DNA from 3 places in the Butyrivibrio sp. WCE2006 genome. Region 3 is predicted to be linked to each of the others. Evidence: a T-box and tRNA genes for the amino acid it is inferred to sense, from the RefSeq annotation. Region 3 holds a T-box; the other regions hold tRNA genes.
The links. The T-box of region 3 lies ahead of T501_RS17595 (proline--tRNA ligase). A T-box ahead of a tRNA ligase gene usually reads a tRNA of that ligase, here a tRNA-Pro.
Positions count from the first base shown of each region.

Region 1: it encodes a tRNA-Pro, which carries the amino acid that the T-box ahead of T501_RS17595 (proline--tRNA ligase) is inferred to sense. The anticodon was not compared.
Region 2: it encodes a tRNA-Pro, which carries the amino acid that the T-box ahead of T501_RS17595 (proline--tRNA ligase) is inferred to sense. The anticodon was not compared.

Region 1 is NZ_JNKH01000044.1:18,047-26,134, reverse strand. Features, by position in the region: partial or broken gene T501_RS22245 (IS110 family transposase) at 1-181, shown strand, start outside; gene T501_RS17260 (alpha/beta hydrolase) at 416-1,111, opposite strand; tRNA gene T501_RS17255 (tRNA-Pro) at 1,205-1,278, shown strand; gene T501_RS17250 (hypothetical protein) at 1,365-1,709, opposite strand; gene T501_RS17245 (alpha/beta hydrolase) at 2,118-3,578, opposite strand; gene T501_RS17240 (MurR/RpiR family transcriptional regulator) at 3,659-4,483, opposite strand; gene T501_RS17235 (ABC-F family ATP-binding cassette domain-containing protein) at 4,715-6,274, opposite strand; gene T501_RS17230 (glycoside hydrolase family 5 protein) at 6,516-7,544, opposite strand; gene T501_RS17225 (PTS sugar transporter subunit IIC) at 7,746-8,088, opposite strand, start outside.
Region 2 is NZ_JNKH01000057.1:6,326-14,413, reverse strand. Features, by position in the region: gene T501_RS18445 (diguanylate cyclase) at 1-808, shown strand, start outside; gene T501_RS18440 (translation factor GTPase family protein) at 828-3,611, opposite strand; gene T501_RS18435 (alpha/beta hydrolase family protein) at 3,713-4,051, shown strand; tRNA gene T501_RS18430 (tRNA-Pro) at 4,195-4,268, opposite strand; gene T501_RS20505 (CAP domain-containing protein) at 4,544-5,845, shown strand; gene T501_RS18420 (serine O-acetyltransferase) at 5,867-6,793, shown strand; gene T501_RS18415 (flagellar hook protein FlgE) at 7,025-8,088, shown strand, end outside.
Region 3 is NZ_JNKH01000049.1:10,216-18,303, reverse strand. Features, by position in the region: gene typA (translational GTPase TypA) at 1-1,063, shown strand, start outside; gene T501_RS17610 (hypothetical protein) at 1,107-1,529, opposite strand; gene T501_RS17605 (RNA-binding domain-containing protein) at 1,685-3,043, shown strand; gene T501_RS22765 (response regulator) at 3,054-3,353, shown strand; gene T501_RS21610 (hypothetical protein) at 3,363-3,533, shown strand; gene T501_RS17595 (proline--tRNA ligase) at 3,534-5,276, opposite strand; T-box leader at 5,431-5,669, opposite strand; gene T501_RS17585 (transporter substrate-binding domain-containing protein) at 6,054-7,040, shown strand; gene T501_RS17580 (amino acid ABC transporter permease) at 7,043-7,702, shown strand; gene T501_RS17575 (amino acid ABC transporter permease) at 7,683-8,088, shown strand, end outside.

The sequences.
Region 1 (8,088 bases), on a different contig from region 3:
TCTGTGTGAAGCAGCATTATCTCTTGTAAGATGCGACAAAGAATACAGCGACTTCTATCACCTCAAGTACAAAGAGGTGAACAGATACCAACACAAACGTGCACTCGCATTAACTGCTCGTAAACTTGTGCGATTAGTCTTTCGACTGCTGAAAGACAATCGTCTATATCGTCCAGCATAGTAGTATCACCTACTTGCTGATGAGTACGCCCTGCTCATTTAAAAATATGGTCGACAGGGCTTAGGTGGTCGTTTTTTCTTTTCGTGAAAAATGTCAAAAAATAAAAGATTTTTTATTTTTCTTTACTTGACATCACACCGCTGGACTTTTATTATTTATCTATCGCATCAGCCAATAGTCCTTATCAGGCTATCAAAACGCCAACATCGAATTTGTCTGTTAATTGTATCTCATTTATAGAACATTTTTAAGACACCAGTTTATTCCTTTTGCACATCTTAATTCTTCGTTATTAAAATGATTACCTTCATTCCATTCGAATGTGCTTGACATATCATTTTGCTGATCAAATATCTCTTTTTGCATGAGTATGCAGTTGCCAACGTTCTTCATTACTTTATTTCTCGTCTTATCCTCTTTATCCCCAAGGCTAAGATAAATATTTTTTGTTTTAGGCTGATTGGCCTTCGCATATTCAATCCAATCAGGGAACCAGACTGATGGAGAAACAGCCGCTACTGCATCAAACAAATCATTCTGATATGCGCTCCATAGGGAAAATAGTCCCGCAAGAGAATATCCTACCAGTATCTTAGGGCACTCCGATGCTATTTTGTACTCCGCATTAATTGCCGGTAACAGCTCATTCTCTATAAACTCAAGCGTATCCTTCGCTCCTGCTCCAAATGGTACATTTCCAAAAACCGGTGGTGCACTCCATGGTGCCAGTTCTTTATCCCAATCCTCTATTTTACAGAAAACATAGAGCACTTTGCGTTCTGAATCCACTTCGATATTCTCAATTTCCTTATTTATAGAATTCATTTCCAGCTCGCCATGTAGCTGAATAACAACGCATTCAGGTTCACTTACTTCATTTGAAGCACATTCTCTGCCACCTGCAATATATCTTTTCAACTGCATTTTCATACACCTGCCTTTAAGCTATTGACAAATAAACCATTTTCATTGTATCATATTTTCTGCTGCAAAGGTCATATCGTATCCTTTGCTTATATATATCGAAGTGTGGCTCAGTTTGGTAGAGCGCTGCGTTCGGGACGCAGAGGTCGCAGGTTCGAATCCTGTCACTTCGACTAATAAAACGAGATACCATTCATGGTATCTCGTTTTTGTTAATTCAAGAAACATAAAAATATCAGCACCAGGACTTGATGTTTACTCACACGCTCTGTCCGCCCAGGATCATCAGGACTGCCAAAGCTCCTCCTATAACGTAGACAAGGATCTCTATGATTCCCAGAATAAGGTATTTTTTAGCCTGAGCTATGCCTTCCTTTGTTGCCTTCGCAGAATACACCGTTCCGATAATGGATATCACAAGACACGGAAACGGCGCTATTAACATATTCAGCAATCCAATAAATGCAAGGATCGAATATATTGCACCTCTATTCGTAGGAACTTCGAGTATTGTTGCAAGTACCATACAGATTACTGTTATCACCAAAACAATAATCGGAATCATTGTGAGTACTCTCGCGTTCGAATAGTTTCTGTTTTTCATTTATACTAATTCTCCTGATTTTTACATTTTTTAATCATATCCTTCGACAAAAGCAGCCTGCTTTGTGCCAGGTAGAGCTCTTGCCCTAATGCTCAGTTATCTTTTTCCAATCAGCCCCACAAACACTGATATCATCATAACACCATAGATACACAATATGACAAGTTTCATAATACTTCCGCTACCTGATACTATTTCCATTATTCCTATCGCGCGAGTGCGCATCCTCACGGAGTGTTTTTTTCTTATAGGAAATCCGGAGGAATTTCCTTAAGATAAAAAAGAACAGTGCGCAGCATAAAAGCCATGCACTGTTGCTTCTGTTTTTAATTCATTTCGTGACATACTATAAATCAGTTATATATAATAACTGACTAATAGTTTAGTCCCCTATTGCAGGAATTCTTTTTATTTAAATGCCACTTCAGTCATAAATCTATAGAATGACTGGGACCATGTAAACCAATCATGAGAACCATAGAGGTAGCCGCCATCTATTACGTTTTCTTTTGTTGCAGTCTTAAGATACTCAACATAGTTCTCGTACTTTATCTGTTTTCCCTCTTCATTTGGCATAACTTTTTCTGATGCAATATCACAAGTTCCTACAGTAAAGAATAATGTTGCATTCTCTATTCCTTCAGTATCCTTTATTGCACTCATGTCAGGTCCGGAGAAACCACCGAAGTATGCAAATACGTCGGGATGATCATAATACATATGGAAAGTTGTCATACATCCCATGGAAAGTCCGCAGAAGGCACGATCTTTTGCTTCCTTTGATACGTTATAGTTCTCTTCCATATAAGGAATGATATAGTTGATTACGTTATCTTCTATCTTATCAAAATCCCACTCAAAGCTTGAATTGTCCATGGTTACAATGATGATATCCTCGCCGAGATTGTCGATGATATTGTCAACATGTCCCATTGCAAACCAGTCAGTCTCATTTCCACCGCCTCCATGTGACATGTAAACGGTCTTATAAGGCTCTTCTCTGTCTGCATCATATCCTGCAGGAGTATATACACCAAGATCCTGGTCTGAAGAAAGAACACCCTTGTATTCTACATATTTTAGTTCTCCATGATTGCCTTCGTTAGGAAGAACATAATCCAAATTGAGAGATTTACTCTGCTTATCGGAATCAAACTTACCATAGACAATGCTATGAGTCAGGTCACCTGTTGCAAAGTTACTGTTTGCGTTGTCTTTTGCAGGTGAAGGATTAGCAGGATCATCTATTGGTGTCTCTTCTCCATTTGCATCTTTAAGAATGTAATTATATGCAAATGATCCACTTGTAATAGGGAATTCTGCTTCGTACAGACCTGTATCTTCGTTAAGTTTCATTTCTTCTGTGTAACCCCATGAAAAAGGACCGGGTGCACAGTTAGATGCATAAAAACCATTCTTATAATCATACGGTGTGTAGCAGTTTGATTTATCAGAAATGTCTAATTCGGGGTCAAGGTATAAAAATGGTCCCGTAACACTTACAGATGCAACATCATCATTGTCATTCTTATATGCGAAATGTACCATGTATCCGGTTGGTGATTCCTCTGACTCATAAACAGTTGCACCCTCTGCGAAATCGGTGGGCTTATCTGCTTTTGCCACTTCTTCCTCTTCAATGACCTCTTCTTTCACTTCTTCTGTTTCCTCTTCTTTTTTCTCTTCTTTTGCTTCTTCCTCTTTCTCTTCTAATACCTCCGGCTCTGCAGGTTCCTCAGTTTTTTCAGTTACAGATTCTTCTGCTGCACTCGCCTTTGCTGTTTCTTCAGGAGCCGAATTTCCACATCCTGCAAGAAGTGCTCCGGTGCACATCAATGACATCAGTAACATCAGGTGTTTCTTTTTCATACGTAATCCTCCCAAAATATATTTAATTTAACCAAAATTTGGTTTATATTAATTATATTTTTATAAAAGATTACTAACAATTATCGCTTGTGAAAATCGCTTTCATTTTTTGAAAATGCCCTCTGGATCAACAAATCAGATAAAAGCTGTGACAGATAGAATAGTGAATAGTATCCGTCATTAGCACTTTCAGGTATTCCATAACGGTATACCATGTCATAACCGATTTTGTCGGAACAGTCCTGTTGGGAAAAAACAATAATATATGCCCCCGCTTCCTTCATGGCTTTAATCGTATTTAACTGTTTCGGAGCCAGGAAATTATTCTCTATATTAAGAAATATTACTACGGCACCCTTCAATATATGGTGAGAAAGACTTTCCTGAACATCCATATTCTTATATAGGTAAGAAGGGATACCGGCAAATAAAAGATCAAGCTGTAATGTATAAAATATCGATAGTGCATGTTCATCTCCTATGAAGATATCTTCAGAAGCAGAGATCATTTTAGAAAGAATACTTTCAATTCCATCACTATCAAGGCCCTTGTTCGTTGCCTTAAGATTACTGGTAATTCTGTCTAACAGGTTGTCACTCATTTCACTTAAGTTTTTGTTTTTCCAATCAACAAAACTATATGCGTACCTGCGCTGCCCTATTTCATTACAGGCACCACTACAACATTCCCTGAAGCTCTGCCAGCTGTCAAAACCCGCTTTCCTCACAAAACGACTGACTGAAGCCTGAGAGATACATGCTTCTTCTGCAATCTGCTCTATTGAAAGATCAGCGTTAGTTACAATTCTTTTTATGATAACAGATGAGATAGCATAGTCATTTTCGTTTGATACTGCAAAATTGCAGTGCTGCATTAACATTAAGAGTTTGTCTGTTTGTCTCATAATTATGTAATTAGCTACTGGTGACCCCTACAGTAGCACCCCCTTTGTATGTGTTCTATCAATTATAGCACTAAAAGAGCCGCAATATTCCATCCATGTGATTTATCCGCAATTCTCCAATGGTTCGCACTAGTGTACTGACACATTCATAATTAACCAAGTACCCTACTCAAAAATTATGGCTGCCTCTCGTGGAAAGGCAGCCAATACAGCGAAAATTTGATTTCAATTTTAAATTCTGGTAGTCCATTTAGTGCAGTCCACAACCTCAGTTGCAAGATCTGAGTAGAAGTCAGGTTCATGGCATACCATGACAACAGTTCCCTTGTACTCCTTCAAAGCTCTGTGGAGTTCATCCTTGGCATCTACATCCAAGTGATTAGTAGGCTCGTCAAGGACCAGTATATTTGATTCTCTGTTTATGAGTTTGCACAGTCTTACCTTAGCCTGTTCGCCACCGGACAATACCTTGCACTTACTCTCTATGTGCTTGGTTGTAAGTCCGCATTTTGCCAGAGCAGATCTGACTTCATACTGTGAAAATGAAGGGAACTCATTCCAAATTTCTTCCATGCAGGTCGTCTCAATATCAGGTGACATTTCCTGCTCAAAATAGCCTATTGCCACATTTTCACCTCTTTTAACCGATCCTGACAGAGGTGGAATTATTCCCAGTATGCTCTTTAGAAGTGTGGATTTTCCTATTCCGTTTGCACCTGTAAGCACAATAAATGAATTTCTCTCAATAAACATATTTAACGGCTTTGAGAGTGGTTCATCATAACCGATAACAAGATCCTCGATCTCAAAAAGGAACTTACTTGGTGTCTTTGCTGTTTTAAAATTGAACTCCGGCTTTGGCTTTTCCTGGATTTTCTCAATAAGCTCCATGCTATCAAGCTTCTTTTGTCTTGCCATAGCCATGTTTCTCGTTGCAACTCTTGCCTTGTTTCTTGCAACAAAGTCCTTTAAGTCTGCAATCTCCTGTTGCTGCCTGTTGTATGCTGCCTCCCTCTGAGCCTTTTTCATTTCATATACTTCCATGAACTTATCATAGTCACCAACATATCGGTCAAGGCTATGGGTTTGTCCATCCATGTGATAAATGATGTTGACCACGTTATTTAAGAAAGGTATATCATGTGAGATCAGAATAAATGCATTCTCATATTCCTGCAGGTATCTTGTAAGCCAGACAATATGCTCGGCATCAAGATAGTTTGTAGGCTCATCCAAAAGCAGAATATCCGGTTTTTCCAAAAGGAGCTTTGCAAGAAGTATCTTCGTTCTCTGACCTCCGGAAAGCTCGGTAACGTCTCTGTCCAAACCAAGATCAATAAATCCCAGCGCTCTTGATACTTCTTCAATCTTCGAATCAATAAGGTAAAAATCGTGGGTAGTCAAAAGGTCCTGGATAGTTCCAAGCTCTTCCATGTATTCCTCAAGCTGCTTTTCATCCGCTTCGCCCATGGCGTCACAGATTTCATTCATTCTGCGCTCCATATCAAAAAGCGGCTCATAGGCTGATGCAAGCACGTCCCTGATCGTCATGCCTTCCTTTAAAACAGCATGCTGATCCAGATATCCGACCTTAACATTCTTAGCCCACTCGATATTTCCGGCATCGGGCATAAGCTTCCCGATAATTATGTTCATAAATGTAGATTTACCCTCACCATTTGCTCCTACAAGCCCGATATGTTCTCCCTTAAGAAGTCTGAATGACACATCATCAAAAATCGCCCTGTCACCAAAGCCATGTGTAAGGTGCTCAACATTTAATATGCTCATTAAAAATACCTCATCTTTCTTAGCAATATTTTTGCGTTTTTCTATTATAACATTGATTCACCCTTTTTCCATAAGGAAGCTACCCTGCACGCAGTAAAGATTAATCCTAAATGACAGTAACACTAAAAAAGGTATCAGTCCTGTTTCCAAAACCAATACCTTTAATATCAAAAACTAATTCAATTACTAGCACTTTGGCTATTTATATAATAATTGTGACATTTCGTGGCCAAAGCAATATTTACATGAGTTTAAGTATTTCATCTCTAACTGCATCCATGCGAGCATCGGAAAGACCAAAATCCATCTCCTTATAGCTCCATGCTGCTCGTCCGATATTGTACTTGTTGAAGCAGGTTCCAATAGCCTGATACCACTTAAGGGCATCTTCAGGAGTCGCAAGATCGATAACTCCGTACTCACCACAGTACAAAGCTACATTTCTTTCATTGGCAACTCTTACTGCCTCTTCCATGTACTGCTCAAAATACTCAATTCCAAGCCTTTTATCAGGATCAGATACTTTAAGCTCCTCAGGTCTGTTACCTAGCTGAGCAAATGCATTCTCATCATACTCACGATAGGTTGAATCAAAAGGCATGCGGAATGAGTTATCCATGGACTCAATCCAGGCTGCGCCCTGATGCGTGAAAACAAGAGGCTCATAGCAGTGGAAGTTGTATACTACATTTTCATCATAGGGTGCACAGATATCCTTAAGTGCAACTATGCTGTTGTTGTAATAGCCTCCAAGAAGAATCTTTATTGTAGGCGCAAATTTCCTGATTCTCTTAATGCATTCTGTTGAGACTCCGTTCCATGTGTCACAATATTCCTTCTTTGTTACTTCATTTAAAAGCTCAAAAGCAAGTCTGTCCTCGTATTTGCCAAAACGCTCTGCAAACTGCTCCCATAACTTGTAAAATCTCTCCTGATACTTTTCATTTTCAAAAAAGCCGGCTTCCTGTTCTCCGTTATCAAAACTGTAGCCAAAGGTTTTATGGAGATCCAGAACCATATTCAGTCCGTACTTTCCTGTCCAGTCTATAGCTTTCTGAATATAGGCAAATCCGTCCTCTTTATAGGTTCCGTCCTTTTCCTCAACGAGATTATAGTCAACAGGAACTCTTATATGGTCAAGTCCCCAGCTCTTAATCTTTTCAATATCGCTCTCTTTAATAAAATTGTCATAACGCTCCTTAGTGTGGTTACACTGAGACAACCACCCACCAAGATTTATTCCGTGTGAAAATCCCGGAAACTGCTTCATACTAATTTCCTCCTTAAACTTATACATGATATACAGGTTTCAAAATACTTGTATACAAACGTCTTTAGAATTTGCATGATACTAACCAAGCCCTATCATATAGCGCTCATCTGCAGTTTATAATTTTATTCTCCGGCGATTAACTTTTATATAAAAACCATGTCATTTTTATCAAATGTATGACTTCAGATTCTCAATAATTTATGAGAGCTTTAAATCGCCTTCCTTTATCCAGCCGATTTTTCTAAAAATCTGGCCAAATACAGTTGTCAAAACTGCCGGAAGAACAAAGCATATAAGGATAAGTCCGATCCAGTCAAAAGCTGTGACAGAAGCCTTTGCGCCGGTTGCCACATCGTTAACCCATCCTGCATATACACCAATCTGTCCAACAAAGCCGCAGGTTCCCATACCTGATGCCACTGCACTTGCAGGGTCATTCATCTGAAGATGGAAAATGCAGGTAGCAATAGGACCTGTTATAGCACTTGTGAGAATAGGCGCAATCCATATTTTAGGATTCTTGACAATATTTCCCATCTGG
Region 2 (8,088 bases), on a different contig from region 3:
CACAAAACTCAGAGGAAGCGATGTGGTGCTAAAGCTTAGTCAGAATCAGGCTATCATGCTTTTTATGAAGGTCAATGATGAAAATTATACAATACCAATCCTTCGTGTTCTCGGAGCCTGGGAAAAGCATGGGGTTCCCGGAGTAGAGATAACCTACGAGGCAGAGAGCATAGATGGCAGAGAGCATGGTGATGATGTCGACAACGATAATGCCCTGCAGATAAAAAGAGAAGAGGAAAAGCTTCCTAAGTGGTTTTTCCATGAACCGCTTCTTGATGTGCATGAGGGCATAAAAAATGCGGTGACAGCTGAATCCTATCTTTCTTCAGTAGATATTTTTCTTGAGTATGTAGAAAGCAATATTGAGGAATTTGAGAGCTTTATTGAGGCAAATGACATAGCAAATTACAGAATAAAGGCACATGGTCTTAAGAGTACATCACGAATCATCGGTGCCATGCGGCTTTCAACCCTGGCGGCAGCCATGGAGAGAGCCGGAGATGACAACAACATCAGATTTATAAAAAGTCAGCACAAAAGATTCATGGAGGAGTACAGACTTTATGAAAAAGTGCTTTCTGACCACATGTATTCCGGAAAGAAAGAGATGATATCCAGAGATAAGCTCATGGATGCCATGTCCGCCTTGAAGGAATTTTCCAGGGTAGAAGATTTTTCTCTTGTGGAGATGACCCTGGATTCCCTTAAAATGTACGAGCTTCCCAAGGATGAAGGAGCGAAGATTTCTGAAATAAGAAACAGTCTCCTTAAACTCGATTGGAATCATATTCATAGCATAATGGGATGATGACAGGCTGCGTCGATACTCAGCTTAACCTGTCCCTGATCTCATCCTCCGTTCTTTTGATTTCATACCAGAAATCATTTGCGGACATTCTGATCGCACCCGCGCCATAGATGATTACCTGTTCGATAGCATCGGAGGTAGCCACTGTGACGCGGTTATTTTTGCTGTATTTATGGGCGGTTCGCTCGATATACTGATCGGCTGTTTCCGCTTCCTTTGTGAAAACCACGTCAAGGTTATGATATTTTAATACATGCTCAGTGCCGCCGGGGACTCTGTAGGCATCAAAAACAAGGATGACAATTTCCCTTCTGTATCCCTGAAAATTCGAAAGGATATCCATTAGCTTGTCCCTGGCCGATTTCATATCTGTTTCTGCAAGTCTTCGCAACTCTTCATTGGCGTAGATAATATTGTAACCGTCAACCAGCAGATAAGAGTTATCCGGATTCATGTTTTTAGGAGCTTTATACTTCTTTTCAGGAGCTTTATTTGCGGCTTTTCTTTTTCTTTCCTCATCTGCCTTTGCATCATAACGTGGTTTAACAGGGCCATAGGTACGCTCAAAAATACTGTCAAGCTCCTGTATTGTGGCATTATAAGCCTTAGTGCGCTCTTCGTAGGAAAGCTCCTGCTCTTTTCTTATATCTGTGGATCTAAAGCTTTGTAGGCTGTCACCAAGTCTTGTGAGATCGGTCTCAGTATCTGCACCTCTTTTTTCATCATCAGAAAGCCACTCTGTATGAACATGCATATAATTTCTAACTTCATACCAGGGGATGACTGTTCCCGCGCCGTGGGAGCAGAATACGCTGCCTGTGGGCTGCTCAAGGTCATGGTCGGGATCATAGCCTTTTTCTTCTATAACTGTTTCAGCATTATGGCAGGGCTCATAGCCTCGTAGAGAGAGATTAAGGCGCCCTTCACCGTGGGTGTAGGACAAAAGCTCCTGCGCGTAATCATGAAGCTCTGAGGCGGGAACAGAGCCTGTTATTACTGATGTACCATCTGCAAGCATGTCGGGAGGATTGGTGCTTCCGTTCATGCGCTGAATATCACTCAGTGCGCGGCCGACGGATTCTGACGGAAGTTCTATTGAAAAATCATAAACAGGCTCAAGCAGAATGCTTTCTGCCATCATAAGACCCTGTCTTACCGCGCGCATGGTTGCCTCACGGAAATCGCCGCCCTCGGTGTGCTTTATGTGGGAGCGTCCGCTGATAACAGTGATCTTCATATCTGTAATCTCTGAACCTGTTAGAATTCCGCGAATTTTGAATTCCTCAAGGTGTGAGAGAATAAGGTTTTGCCAGTTGGCAGCAAGATTATCAAAAGGGCAGTCCGCATCGAATACCAGACCGCTTCCCGGCTCTCCCGGTGATAAAAGAAGATGAACCTCCGCATAGTGGCGTAGTGGCTCAAAATGACCAACACCCTCAACCGGTGCCTTGATAGTCTCCTTATATACTATATTTCCGGGACCGAAGGAGATATCAAGTCCGAAGCGCTCCATGCACTGGTGCTTTAAGATTTCCATCTGAACTTCGCCCATCACCTGAACATAGAAATCTCCGGTCTCTTCATTTTTATTTATTGAAAGAAGCGGCTCTTCCTCAGAGAGCTCTGTTAGCTGTCTGAAAACCCTGAAGGGATCAGCATCCTCAGGAAGAATAATTCTTGATGAAAGAATAGGCTGCAAAAGGCCTGCCGCATCTCCTGTAAGGCTTCCAAGTCCCTGACCTGCGTGGGATGAGTCAAGACCTGTTACTGCTACGATTTTTCCTGCGGGGGCTTCCTGCAAAAGCTCATACTTGTCCCCTGAATAAACGCGAATTTGGTCTATTTTTTCTTCGGCCGTCTCAGTGTTTTTGCTGTTGTTTGAGGAGCCGGCAGTGGGTTTTAATGACAATGACAGTACATCTCTTACATGCAAAGTACCACCCATTACCTTAAGCCAGGACAATCTGTTTCCGTTTGAATCTCTTGAAATCTTATATACTCTGGCAGCAAATTCCTCAGGGTAGGATGGGGTGCTGGTAAAAGTATCTAAAAGCGTTATAAGCTCCCTTACACCCTCCATTTTCAGTGCGCTGCCATACAGACAGGGGAAGAGCTTTCTTTCGGAAATGAGGCTTGTAATGTCATTCAGGGATACTTCTGTACCGTTTTCCAAATAGTTATCAAGCAGAGCTTCGTCGCACATGGCGATTTCCTCCTGGAAAACATTTTCGCCAAGCGCCTTTAAATCAATCTGACAGATGGCGCCTCCCTGAGATTCCGGACTTGATTCAGACGGATCTGTGCTGCCTGAAAACAAATCTGAAAAGTCAACCTGATGATCTGTTAATCGCTTTTTTATATCTGCGTCGATCTCAGCCTTGTTTGCCTGAGGCTGGTCCATTTTATTTACAAATATAAAAACCGGCACTTTGTAGTGTTCAAGAAGCTTCCAAAGAGTCTGCACCTGTGATGTGACCTTATCAGCTGCGCTTATTATCAAAATAGCGTAGTCAAGAACCTTCATGGTACGTTCGGTTTCCGGAGCAAAGTCCGCATGACCGGGAGTATCAAGAAGTGTTACATGAGTGTTTTCTGAGAAGTCGAGCTCTGCCTGCTTTGAAAAAATGGTGATTCCACGGCTTCTCTCAAGAGAATATGTATCAAAAAAAGTATCGCCATGATCAACTCTGCCGGATTTCCTTATTGCTCCTGAAAGGTACAACAATGCCTCGGAGAGTGTGGTTTTTCCTGAGTCAACATGGGCGTATATTCCAATATTCAGGTTTCTCTGTGTCTTATCCATAAATCATATTTCCTTAACCTTAATGTCCGGGATAACCCGGGCTGATTGAAATTCAATCAATGACAATTCTACCAAATAAGAGATGTATCTGAAAGAAAAACATAAGCGACATCGGACCATATTTCGGACCGGATCAGTGCGGCATATCATATGATGATTATTATGCCAGGCTTGATGCAGACAGGCTTTGGAAGCATTCTCCTTTGAAATATGTTGATGCAGCCAAGACGCCTACACTTTTTCTTCACAGTGATGAGGACTACAGATGCCCGCTGCCTGAAGCTATGCAAATGATGCAGGCTATGGCTGTAAGAGGCGTTGAAACCAAAATGATTGTCTTTCATGGTGAAAATCATGATTTATCCAGAGCCGGAAAGCCAATGCACAGAGTAAGACGATTAAATGAAATTACTGATTGGTTTGAAAAACACGTGGATTAAATGTAATTGCCTTAAAATCTGAAATGGGATGTTTGTATGAACTACCATCACCGATACATCATCGGAAATGGTTTTCTCGCTATATTTTTATAATAAGAAATAAAAAAGATCGTAGAGCAAATGTCTACGATCTTTTATAATAGTCGGAGTGGCGGGACTCGAACTCGCGGCCTCTACCTCCCTAAGATAGCGCGCTAACCAACTGCGCTACACCCCGGCGACAAAAGGTATATTATCACGACATCAAAATAAAAGCAACAACTTTTTAAAATTTTTTTTATAACATTATTAAAAAGTTGAATTATAATATGATGATAGAGTTAAAAATACGGATTCAGAAGCTGGAAGTTATTACTTTTTTATGAGGATTTATTGCGGAATTAGCCCACAAGAATCCTGCTTTGCAGGATACGGCCACCGTTTTGCGAGGAGCTGGTCCGGTACGCTTTTGATATTTGAAAGCTTCTAAAAAAATCAGTTCAGGGGGGATTTATGAAAAAAGATTTTATTACTGCCGGCAGGTGTGTAATTGCTACTGCACTTGCGGCTGCATTATTTTCTGCCGGTGTGCAGCAGCCTGTGGGGACAATTGCTGTAAGGGCAGCAGAAAATCCGCAAGTTACAGCCAAAAATGTTGTAAAAAGTCCTGTGATCACGGAAATCACTAACGATTATGAGGGACTCACCGTTAACTGGAAGGCAGTGGATGGTGCAAAAGGATATTATGTTTTCAGAAAACAGAAGAGCAGTATGCCCTATGAGCTCATCGCCACAGTTCAGGGGGATGTTTTAAAGTATACAGATACTGATGCCATGAAAGAGGGCGGGATTTATACCTACATGGTTCAGGGATTTGATGGGGAGCTGCTGACTGCTGAATCTGAAGCAAAAACAGCCACAAGATTTCCACTTTCAAAGGTTAAGCTGAAAGTTAAATATGCCCAAAAATCTGCGAGGAATATGCACAAGATGATAAATGATTTCAGAACAGGAAAAGACACCTGGCTCTGGAATGCAAATAACACGCAGAAAGTCTATACACAGGGAATAGGCAAGCTTGCTTATGATTACAATCTTGAAAAGATTGCCATGCTAAGGGCTGCCGAAATTGCTATCAAATTCAATCACGAGAGACCCAGTGGCAAGGATTGTTTCAGTGCTTTCAAGGAAAACGGTTATAAATTTAAATATGCCGGCGAAAATATTGCCTACGGTTACAAGACAGCAGCCAAGGCTTTTGATGCTTTTCTTGAAGCGAATAATGGCTATGTGGGGCAGGGGCACAGAAGAAACATGCTCAGCACAAATTACAATGTTTGTGCCATCGGTCACTGCAAGGTGAATAATGTACATTACTGGGTTCAGCTTTTTGCTTACACATCGGATGATTCAGATTATTCCAGGACCATAAGTAATTCTAAAAATGTTAATATGTACATCGCAGCAGATGATCTGAATTCATATAAAAAGACCTTGAATTCACTTGGAGCAAAGATCCAGGACTATGCGCCTTCCAAGGTATTGTGGACAAATATTGAGGCGGGAACAAAAAATACAACGCTCTCGTACACTAAATCCACAGGGGCTGCCGGCTATGATATTTACAGATCTACTGCAAAAAAGAGTGGGTATAAAAAAGTCGGTACGGTGAAAAATCAGCTAAAGCTTACATATATAGACAAAAAGCTTGCGCGTAAAACAAAATATTATTATTATATTGTTCCATATAGAATTGCTCATGACGAGAAGATTTACGGCAAAAAATCCGAAGTGAGAATGGTAAAAACAAAATAACAATTTTGATGGGAGATGGCTATGGATATCGGAGAGCGTCAGAATATTAGAGATGAAATTGGAGGCATTGTTGAGCTTATCCTCAATGATTACAACAATGGCAGGGATGTAGATAAGATGGATATTTTCAATCAGCCTGACAGGGATATGGTTGTGGATATCGTAAAAAAGCTTATGCGTGTTTTATATCCTGGCTACTATAGGGATAAGATTTACAGAAGCTATAATGATACAAATCGTGTAGCAGTGATAATTGAGGATGCAATTTATAATCTTCAGAAACAGATTGCCATAGCGTTCAGACATGTGGATGAATATGAGAACGCCAGCGATGAGACTCTTACTTGTGGTGCAAGATATATAACCTATGAGTTTTTCAAAAAGATACCTCATATCCGTGCGCTTATAGATACTGACCTTCAGGCATCCTTTGATGGAGATCCTGCAGCTTATAGCAAGGAAGAGATAATACTGTCCTATCCGGGACTTTTGGCGACTGCCATTAATCGAATGGCGCATGAACTTTATCTTTTAAAGGTGCCGCTCATACCCAGAATTATGACTGAGTATGCTCATTCAAAAACCGGAATAGATATTCATCCCGGTGCTACTATCGGAAAATACTTCATGATCGATCACGGAACAGGCATCGTTGTAGGTGAGACTTCCATAATTGGTGAGCATGTTAAGGTTTATCAGGGCGTTACCATAGGTGCTCTTTCCACCAGGGGCGGTCAGGCTCTCAAGGGGGCAAAGAGACATCCTACTATCGAAGATAATGTTACAATTTATGCAGGTGCATCAATTCTTGGTGGAGAGACTGTTATAGGGCACGATTCAGTGGTTGGATCAAATGCATTTTTGACATCATCTATTGCACCCGGAACAAAGGTAAGTATCAAAAACCAGGAACTTCAGTTTAACAAAGGTGATTCCAAAGATTTCTAATGAAAGATTAAGCTTCCGGCATCGCATTGGAATATATGTCGTTTTTACGGCATTAGTTTCATCGCGGTGCCGGAAGCTTTTATCAGGCATTACTAAATAACAGCGCTTTGCGCGAGAATTTCACAAGCGAAATTCTTTATTCTATCAGGCTAAAGATTTTCATGATAATGTCCGAAATAGTTGATGTAGGAATAATATGCACTTGTTTGCGATTTTGAAAGCGGTGAGATTATGATGAGATCATTGTGGTCCGGAGTTGCCGGACTAAAGACACATCAGATTCAGATGGATGTAATTGGTAATAACGTTGCGAATGTTAATACAACATCCTATAAAGCACAGAAGACTACTTTCGGAGATCTTCTTTATCAGAATGCAAGAAAAGCAGCCGGTCCCACCATGACTAAGGGTGGAATTAACGCTAAACAGGTAGGTCTTGGTGCTAAATATTCGGCTATAATGACAAACATTGAAAAACAGGGATCAATTCAGCAGACAGATAATGTTTTTGATCTGAGTATCACCGGTGATTCATTCTTTGTTATTGAGAATCAGAGAGGTGAAATGAATTACTCCAGAGATGGAGCATTCACAGTGGATGCGCAGGGATATCTTGTAACAAGAGCTGACGGTTTTTATGTTCGCGGCTCAGGCCCTGATGCTGAAAATGCAGGTGCTACCCAGAGAATTCAGGTTATTCCGATTGATAATGAGGGGAATATCGAGAAAATGGCCGGTGCGCCTACAACCTATGAAAGAATAACAGGAATCATCAGTAAAACAGACAGTCTTCTGGCAGACGAAAGAGGCAGAACCGTAGATATGGAGTTCTATGGTAATGATGGAAATACCTATACTGCAAGATTAAAATTTGATAATGCAGGTGATACTAATGATTCAACTTATCGTGTAACTGTGACAACAATCTTTGATCAAAATCATCAGGAGATTGAAGGTGGCGTTGCAGAACCCAATCCGACTATTGATTTGGTTTATAATCCCGCAACCGGAGCTTTTGTAAGCGCTAATGGAAATGCCCAGGGACAGGTACAGCTTGCTTTCCAGGGTGATGCAGGACAGGCAGGACCGCTTACGCTTGATTTTTCCGGGACAAACAATTATGCGCCCAAAAACGGCATGTCAGGTTCCTCGCTTGAGGCTCACCGCGGAGATGCCCAGGGAGAAGGTGAAGGCTATCCTGAGGGAGATATGAACGGAGTTGCAATCGCCCGTGATGGCACGATCACAAGACTTTACAGTAATAATCAGAACAGAGTGGCAGGACGAATAGTCGT
Region 3 (8,088 bases):
CGAATTCGAAGGACTTGGCAAAAAGGAAGTAACAGAAGCAGGAATTGGTTCAATCGTTGCGATTTCAGGTATTGAAGATCTTAAGATCGGTGATACACTTTGTGCTCCTGATGCACCTAATGCAATTCCTTTCCAGAAGATTTCTGAGCCTACAATTTCAATGAACTTTATTGTTAATGATTCACCTCTTGCAGGTCAGGAAGGTAAATATGTAACTTCCCGTCACATCCGTGACCGTCTCTACAAGGAGCTTAATACAGACGTTTCCCTGAGAGTTGAAGATACAGATACAACAGAGACCTTTAAGGTATCCGGTCGTGGTGAGCTTCATCTTTCAGTTCTTATCGAGACCATGCGTCGTGAAGGTTATGAATTTGCAGTAAGTAAGGCTGAGGTTATCTACAAGACCGATGAGAATGGCAAGAAGCTTGAGCCTATGGAAAAATGTTACATCGATGTTCCTGAAGAATTTGCAGGAAGCGTTATCCAGAAGCTTGGTGAGCGTAAAGGTGAGATGATAAACATGGGACTTGCCAATGGCGGATATACACGTCTTGAGTTCCTTATTCCTTCAAGAGGACTTATCGGTTACAGAGGTGAGTTCATGACTGATACCAAGGGTAACGGTATCATGAATACCATTTTTGATGGCTATGCACCTTACAAGGGAGACATCTCTTATCGTAAGCAGGGTTCACTTATCGCATTCGAAACAGGTGAAGCTGTAACCTATGGTCTGTTCAATGCACAGGAGAGAGGACAGCTCTTCATCAGCCCCGGTGACAAGGTTTACTCCGGAATGGTCATCGGCTCCAGTGGAAAGAGCGAGGATATCGAGGTTAACGTATGTAAGACAAAGCATCTTACCAATACCAGAACTTCTTCATCAGATGAAGCTCTTAGACTTGTACCTCCGCGCATCATGTCACTTGAGCAGTGCATCGACTTCATTGATACAGATGAGCTTTTGGAAGTAACTCCTACAACTCTTCGTATCCGTAAGAAGATACTTGATCCTACTCTTAGAAAGAGAGCAGGCTTCGCTGCTAAAAACAAGAAGTAAATAATACTGTTAGAATTAAAAGAATGTGAAGGCGTGGCTTCGGTCACGCCTTTTCACTTACTAAGAGTTCATTCAGAGGAATGAATCCCAATCCATCATACTGGATGTGGATATGCTGTGTGCGTTTGCCGGAGTAATGAAGATCTGCACCGGGTATGAAACGGTATGTACCGTCTTTCTTTGGAACTGGGATCCTCTGAAATATCATCCAGGCGTAACAGTCCCAGACAAGCTGAAGGAAGAGGTCATCATTTATAAGTTCATTATGCTTTTCTGTTCGCAGCACATCATACGGACAGCGTGGTAACGAAAGATACTCTTTCTGTTTCTCAACCATTTCTTTTGGAAGTGCATAGAAAAGAGTGAGCCACGATTTGTTGGATGACCTTGGTATCCAGAGAGTATCATCTGGTCCATTAAGCACTAGATATCCGTTTTGATCAGTATGCTTTTTATCATCTGCCATCCTTCGCACCTCCTTTCCGGCTGAAAATCTATCCCTCTACTTATTTGTTTATCAAAATTGCAATGGTTAGATATTTAGAGTGACATTTACAGTGACATTTACAGTGACATTTAGAGTGACATAGGATATAATCATTTCCAGAAACGGAGGCAGATATGCAGAATCTCGGGAAAGAAACAGAAACATTGGAATTTAAAAAGACAACAGGCGAAATCAAGGAAGGGATGGTTTCAATATCATCTATCTTAAACAAACATAAAGTTGGAACTTTATACTTTGGAGTAAAACCAAACGGTGATGCTATCGGGCAGGATGTTTCGGAATCATCCTTGCGTGATATTTCAAGAGTTGTTTATGAGTCAATTCGTCCTCAGATTTACCCGGTAATAACTGAAGAGGTACTGGATGACAGGCATGTTATCAAAGTTGAGTTTGAAGGTGGTGACGTACCATATTCGGCATATGGGCGATATTATCTCAGAACTGCTGATGAAGATAGAGAAGTCTCTCCGGCTGAATTAAAAAGATTCTTTGTTGCTAATGAATACAAGGAGAAATGGGAAAAAACCAAATCTGAAGTTTTGAAAAAAGATGTGGATAAATCGACTTTGAAAAAGTTCTGTGAGAAGGCTATCGCTGCAGGTCGATTAGCTGACGGCAAATATACAGCTGCGACGATTCTTGATAGATTTGGACTGGCGTCCGGAGATTATTTAACAAATGCTGGAAATGTATTGTTTGGAAAAAAGAATCCTGTAACTTTGAAAGCCGCTATATTTGCAACTGATGAAAAACTTACTTTTATAGATATGCAAATGTTTGAAGATAATATCATTAACCTGTTGGATGTAGGCGAACAATATATTCTGAAAAACATACATTGGGCAGGTGAAATAACGAATTTCAATCGAGATGATATACCTGAAATTCCGGTAGCTGTTATTCGAGAAGCTCTGGCTAACAGCTTTGCACATTCGATTTATAATGGCTCTACATACCATGAGATTTGCATCTACCCTAGTAAGGTAACCATATATAGTCCTGGAACATACGCAAGCTCCCATAAACCTGAAGAGTACATTAAGAAAAATTTGCAATCCTCAATCCGAAACGAAAAAATAGCCAAGCTTTTGTTTTTGAGCAAATCTATTGAACAGTTTGGAAGTGGATTTAAGAGAATAAACAGCCTTTGCAAAGATGCAAAAATCAAATTCAGTTATGAAATTGATGAATCAGGGTTCACGTTTATTATTCATCGAAAAAAGACAACAGGACCAGCATCTAAAGCGGATATTGTCACTGTAAATGTCACAGAAAATGTCACTCTAAATAAAATGGAAAAGCTAGTTTACCAGTTATTATCAATCAATCCCGGATTTACTAGAGATGAACTCGCAGATAAAACATCAAAAACAGTAAGAACGGTTCAAAGAACATTGAATTCTTTGCGTGATAAAGGATATATAGAGAGAATCGGAAGTGACAAAACCGGAAGCTGGAAAATCCTAAAATAATACGATTAGAATGATAGTTTATAAAAATGAATGTAGGGATGATTTATGCAAAAAAAATGCACAAATAGTTATCGTCGAGGATGACAAAGATTTATGTGCCGGATTATGTAAGGCATTGAAAGATGAATCAAGATGCATTGTTTCTTGTGACAACCTAAAGGGTGCTCGAGAACAGATATTTTTAACAAATCCGGCATTGATCTTGTTGGACATCAATCTCCCCGATGGAAATGGCCTTGACCTTGTAAAGGAGATTCGCGAGAGAAAGACTATAAGGAGAATACTCCCACACCATATAGCGCGGGAGTAGTAAATGATTATGAGTTTGATGCCAGCCCTGCGTTTCTTGAAAAACATCGAAGAAATTGATCAGGGCGGCGATCTTCCACCTTTAGAAATGAAAGAGTTTGTGCAAAGTACCGTTAATGCCAAATGCTTTTCACTTGGATGGATGGACCTGGCTAACCCTGATTGTGGTCCTGATCACTAATTAAATGCGAGCCTTCACCTTTGAGTTTATTTCTTCATAGAGAGAATCCATGAGTTTACAGATTTCAGGAATTATGTTCTCCTTTTTCACAGAAAGCTGAACGCTCTTATCTCTTGTACAAAGTTCAATTTCGCCATTTGCAAGAGCCTTGGGACCAACTATTACGCGAACAGGAACTCCAAGGAGGTCTGCATCGGCAAACATTACACCTGCGCGTACATCTCTGTCATCGTAGATAACTTCAATGCCCTTATTTGTCAGCTCTTCATAGATGTTATCAGCTGCTTCTCTGCAGGCATCATCATCTCTTCTCATGCAGCATACATGGACTTTCCAGGGAGCAACTGTGATTGGCCAGATGGGACCCTTGTCATCGTGCTTTGCTTCCATGATACTAGCTGCAAGACGGCCAATGCCTATTCCGTAGCATCCCATTATAGGTGTCTTGGAAGTGCCATCTTCATCGGTATAAGTCATCTTCATGCTGTCTGAATATTTTGTGCCAAGCTGGAAAATATTACCAACCTCGATACCTCTGCTGATTCTGATGGTTTTCTTACCACAGCAGGGGCAGTTGTCACCATCGCGGATTTTGCTGACATCAACGTATTCAACATCTCCGATATCTCTCTTAATATTAAGGCCTGTATAGTGGTAGTCTGTCTCGTTACCGCCACAGCACAGATTCTCGATTCCCTCAAGTGACTTATCATAGACAATCCTGCACTTTGCATTTTGGTTATAAGGTCCGCAGAAGCCTGCAACAAGTCCTGAATCTTCAGTAATCTCAGCAGGGTGAACATCCTCGTGGAGATAGTTCACAAGCTTGGTCTCATTGACCTCATAGTCACCGCGGATAAATACAACAACATATTCATCTGTAGCGTTTATCTGATAAACAACAGCTTTGCAGGACTCACTAACCTTAGTTTTCAAAAATGCGCATACATCTTCAATAGTCTTGCAGTCAGGTGTGTAAACCTTCTTAAGTTCACCTGCAGGAGTGCAGCCTGAATTATCAACTGTTGTGTCTGCAGCCTCCATGTTGGCACTATAACCGCATTCATCACACAGAGCGATTGAATCCTCACCTGCATCTGTGAGCAGCATGTATTCATGAGATACGCTTCCGCCGATCATACCTGAATCTGACTTTACAGAGATAACATCGGGAAGACCTGCTCTTTCAAAAATTCTGTCATAAGCGTTTGCCATTCTGTCATAGTACTTTTCAAGATCTTCCTGAGAGGTATGGAAAGAATACGCATCCTTCATGGTAAATTCACGAACTCTTATAAGACCTGCTCTCGGACGGGCCTCATCGCGATACTTAGTCTGAATCTGATAGAAAGAAAAAGGATAATTTGCGTAAGTGCTTCCGTATTCTCTTGCAAGATGAACGGCTGCCTCCTCATGAGTCATACCAAGTACCATGGGAGTGTCATTACGATCCTTGAATCTTAAAAGCTCTTCACCAACACTTTCATAGCGGCCTGACTCTTCCCAAAGTGAACCGGGAAGAACCACAGGAAACATGACTTCCTGGCAGTCTACCGCATCCATTTCCTCTCGCAATATTTTCTCAATGTTCTGAGTTACTTTTTTCATGGGAGTGTAAAGTGAAAAGATACCATTTGATACTCGTTTTACATAACCGCCACGGAGACTGAAGGTGTGGCTGTCAATTACGCAATAAGCGGGCTTTTCCTTGAACCTTACTCCTACTAATTTGCTAAGCTTCATAATACTGACTCCTTATCATTAAAATTGATGAGGTTGTGCATGCCAGGGACTTTTTGTAGTTTGTTAAAATAAAAAAAGCCCTAAGCATACTGAATCTGTATACTTAGGACGAATAATAATGACGTAGGCTTAATCGCATTAAGGCTTTTGCCTCTGTCATCACAATAATATCCGCGTTACCACCTAAATTCAGGTAAAAACCTGCACCTCAGTGTGAGCTGACACTCACATGTCTATGATCACGGTGACCTCCGTCAGAAGTTTCTGAATAATAATCAGTTTTCCCTTCTGCTGCTCCCAGACGGGTTCAATATCCGAAAACCAAAGCCTCGCACCAGCCGGCTTCTCTCTGAAGATTTCGAGATATCTACTATTTCTGTTCTTTGCATTTAACTGTAATTTTAAGCCATTTATGAAAAAAAACAAGTTCTTTTTGATTAGAGATATCATCAAGCTTTTCATATCATTCAGAGAAAAAAGATACCATCAAGGCTATTCAAATGGTGCAAATAAAACCAGTTGGAAACAATTGGTTTATTGTGAGAGAGACAGCTACCAAGTTTTTCTTATAGCAGGTGAAAGCAAAAGCTTATAGATAAACATATTGACACAGTAGGTAAATAGATAGTATTATCAAACACAACAAAAACAGCAGTCAAGTACTTGAACAAGCCATTAAAGGATAGTCTGAGGATTGGCGCTGATAGGAGGAAACGGAAAAGGACAACATATCCAGATGTGGATAAGATCCAAAAACCGTGATAGGAGGAGCAAATTATGAAAAAGAATCTGTTAACAAAACTTGGAACAATTTTGGTATCTACAACAATTATTGGAGCTTCACTTGCAGGATGCGGAAGTGCAAAGGCTGATAATGCTGAGACAGCTATCAGCGAGGAGGATACAGCGACTGCTGATGCAGCAAAAGAGCAGGAAGCAGGTGATGCAGAAGAGACACAGGAATCTGCAGAGGAAGCAGGCGATGGCGAAGAAGCACAGGATACTGATGCAGTTTACAGAACTCTTGATGAGATCAAAGAGAGCGGAACAATAAACATTGGTGTTTTCTCAGACAAGAGCCCCTTTGGTTATGTAGATGAGAATGGTGAATATGCCGGCTATGATGTTTATTTTGCTGAGAAGATAGGTGAGGATCTTGGCGTTGATATCAACTATGTCTCAACAGAGGCAGCAAACAGAATTGAGTATCTTCAGACAGGTAAGGTTGACATTATCCTTGCAAACTTTACTGTTACAGAAGAAAGAGCTCAGGAGGTTGATTTCGCACTTCCTTATATGAACGTTGCACTTGGTGTTGTATCACCTTCAGACAACGTTGTTGAAAGTCTTGATTCAGTTGGTGCAGATGACCAGATCATCGTTATCTCCGGAACAACAGCTGAAACATATCTTGAGAAAAATTATCCCGATATAAAACTTCAGAAATACGATGCTTATGCAGAGGCAAAGACAGCATTTGAGAACGGAAACGGCGTTGCATGGGCAAATGATAACACAGAGGTTATTGCATTCTCACTTGAGAATGAAGGCTTTACTGTAGGTATTCCGTCACTTGGAGATGCAGACACAATTGCTCCTGCAGTAACTAAGGGAAATGAATCACTGCTTACATGGCTTAATGATGAGATTGAGACAATCGGTGAAGACAACTTCTTCCATCAGGACTATGAAGCAACACTTCTTGATACATATGGTGCAGATTATGAGAACACCCTTGTAGTTGAGGGCGGTAAGGTTCAGTAATTATGGATTTAAATGTGCTTAGATCATATATACCACTATATAACGAAGCACTCCTTCTTACCTTAAAAACCGGCTTGCTTGGAATCCTGACAGCCTTCGCCATAGGACTGTCAGGGGCAGCAGCCATATACTTCAATGTTCCTGTTGTGAAAAAAGTTCTTGGAATTTACATAGAACTTTTTAGAAATACACCGCTTCTGGTGCAGCTGTTTTTCATTTATTTTGCACTACCTAAGCTGGGACTGAGAATATCGGCTGAAACCTGTGGGATTTTAGGACTTGGTTTGATAGGTGGAGCATACATGATAGAGACCATGAGAAGCGGTCTCTTTTCAATAGACAGGGTTCAAAGTGAGAGTGCACTTTCTCTGGGAATGACGGACAGACAGGTGTTTTTCCATATAATACTTCCGCAGGCATTTTCAGTGAGTATGCCGGGAATAATGGCAAACGTGATATTCCTTCTTAAGGAAACATCAGTCTTTTCAACCATAAGCCTTATGGATCTCATGTTTACAGCAAAAGATCTTATAGGAATGTATGCAAAGACAATTGAATGCCTGTTCCTGCTTGTAATTTATTACCTGATCATGTTACTTCCGGTTTCAATTCTGGGATCGATCATAGAGAGGAGAGTGCGTTATGCAGAGTTTGGGGATTGATGTGCTGTTTAAAGGCACAAACGCTATAAGGCTCTTAAAAGGACTCTGGGTATCGGTGGAAATAAGCATTATATCAGTAGCCATAAGCATTGTACTTGGACTTGTAATCGGAGTACTGATGACTTCTAAAAACAGGATCATGAGATTCGTACTTAGAGCATATCTTGAAGTAGTCAGGATAATGCCTCAAATGGTACTTTTGTTTATTGTTTATTTTGGAACAACAAGAGTTTTTGGAATAAATATTTCTGCGGAGCTATCCGCAATAATAGTGTTTGTGTTTTGGGGAACTGCTGAAATGGGGGATCTCGTAAGAGGATCCATAAAAAGTATACCGAGAATTCAGTACGATTCTGCATATGCACTTGGGCTTAATAAATTCCAGG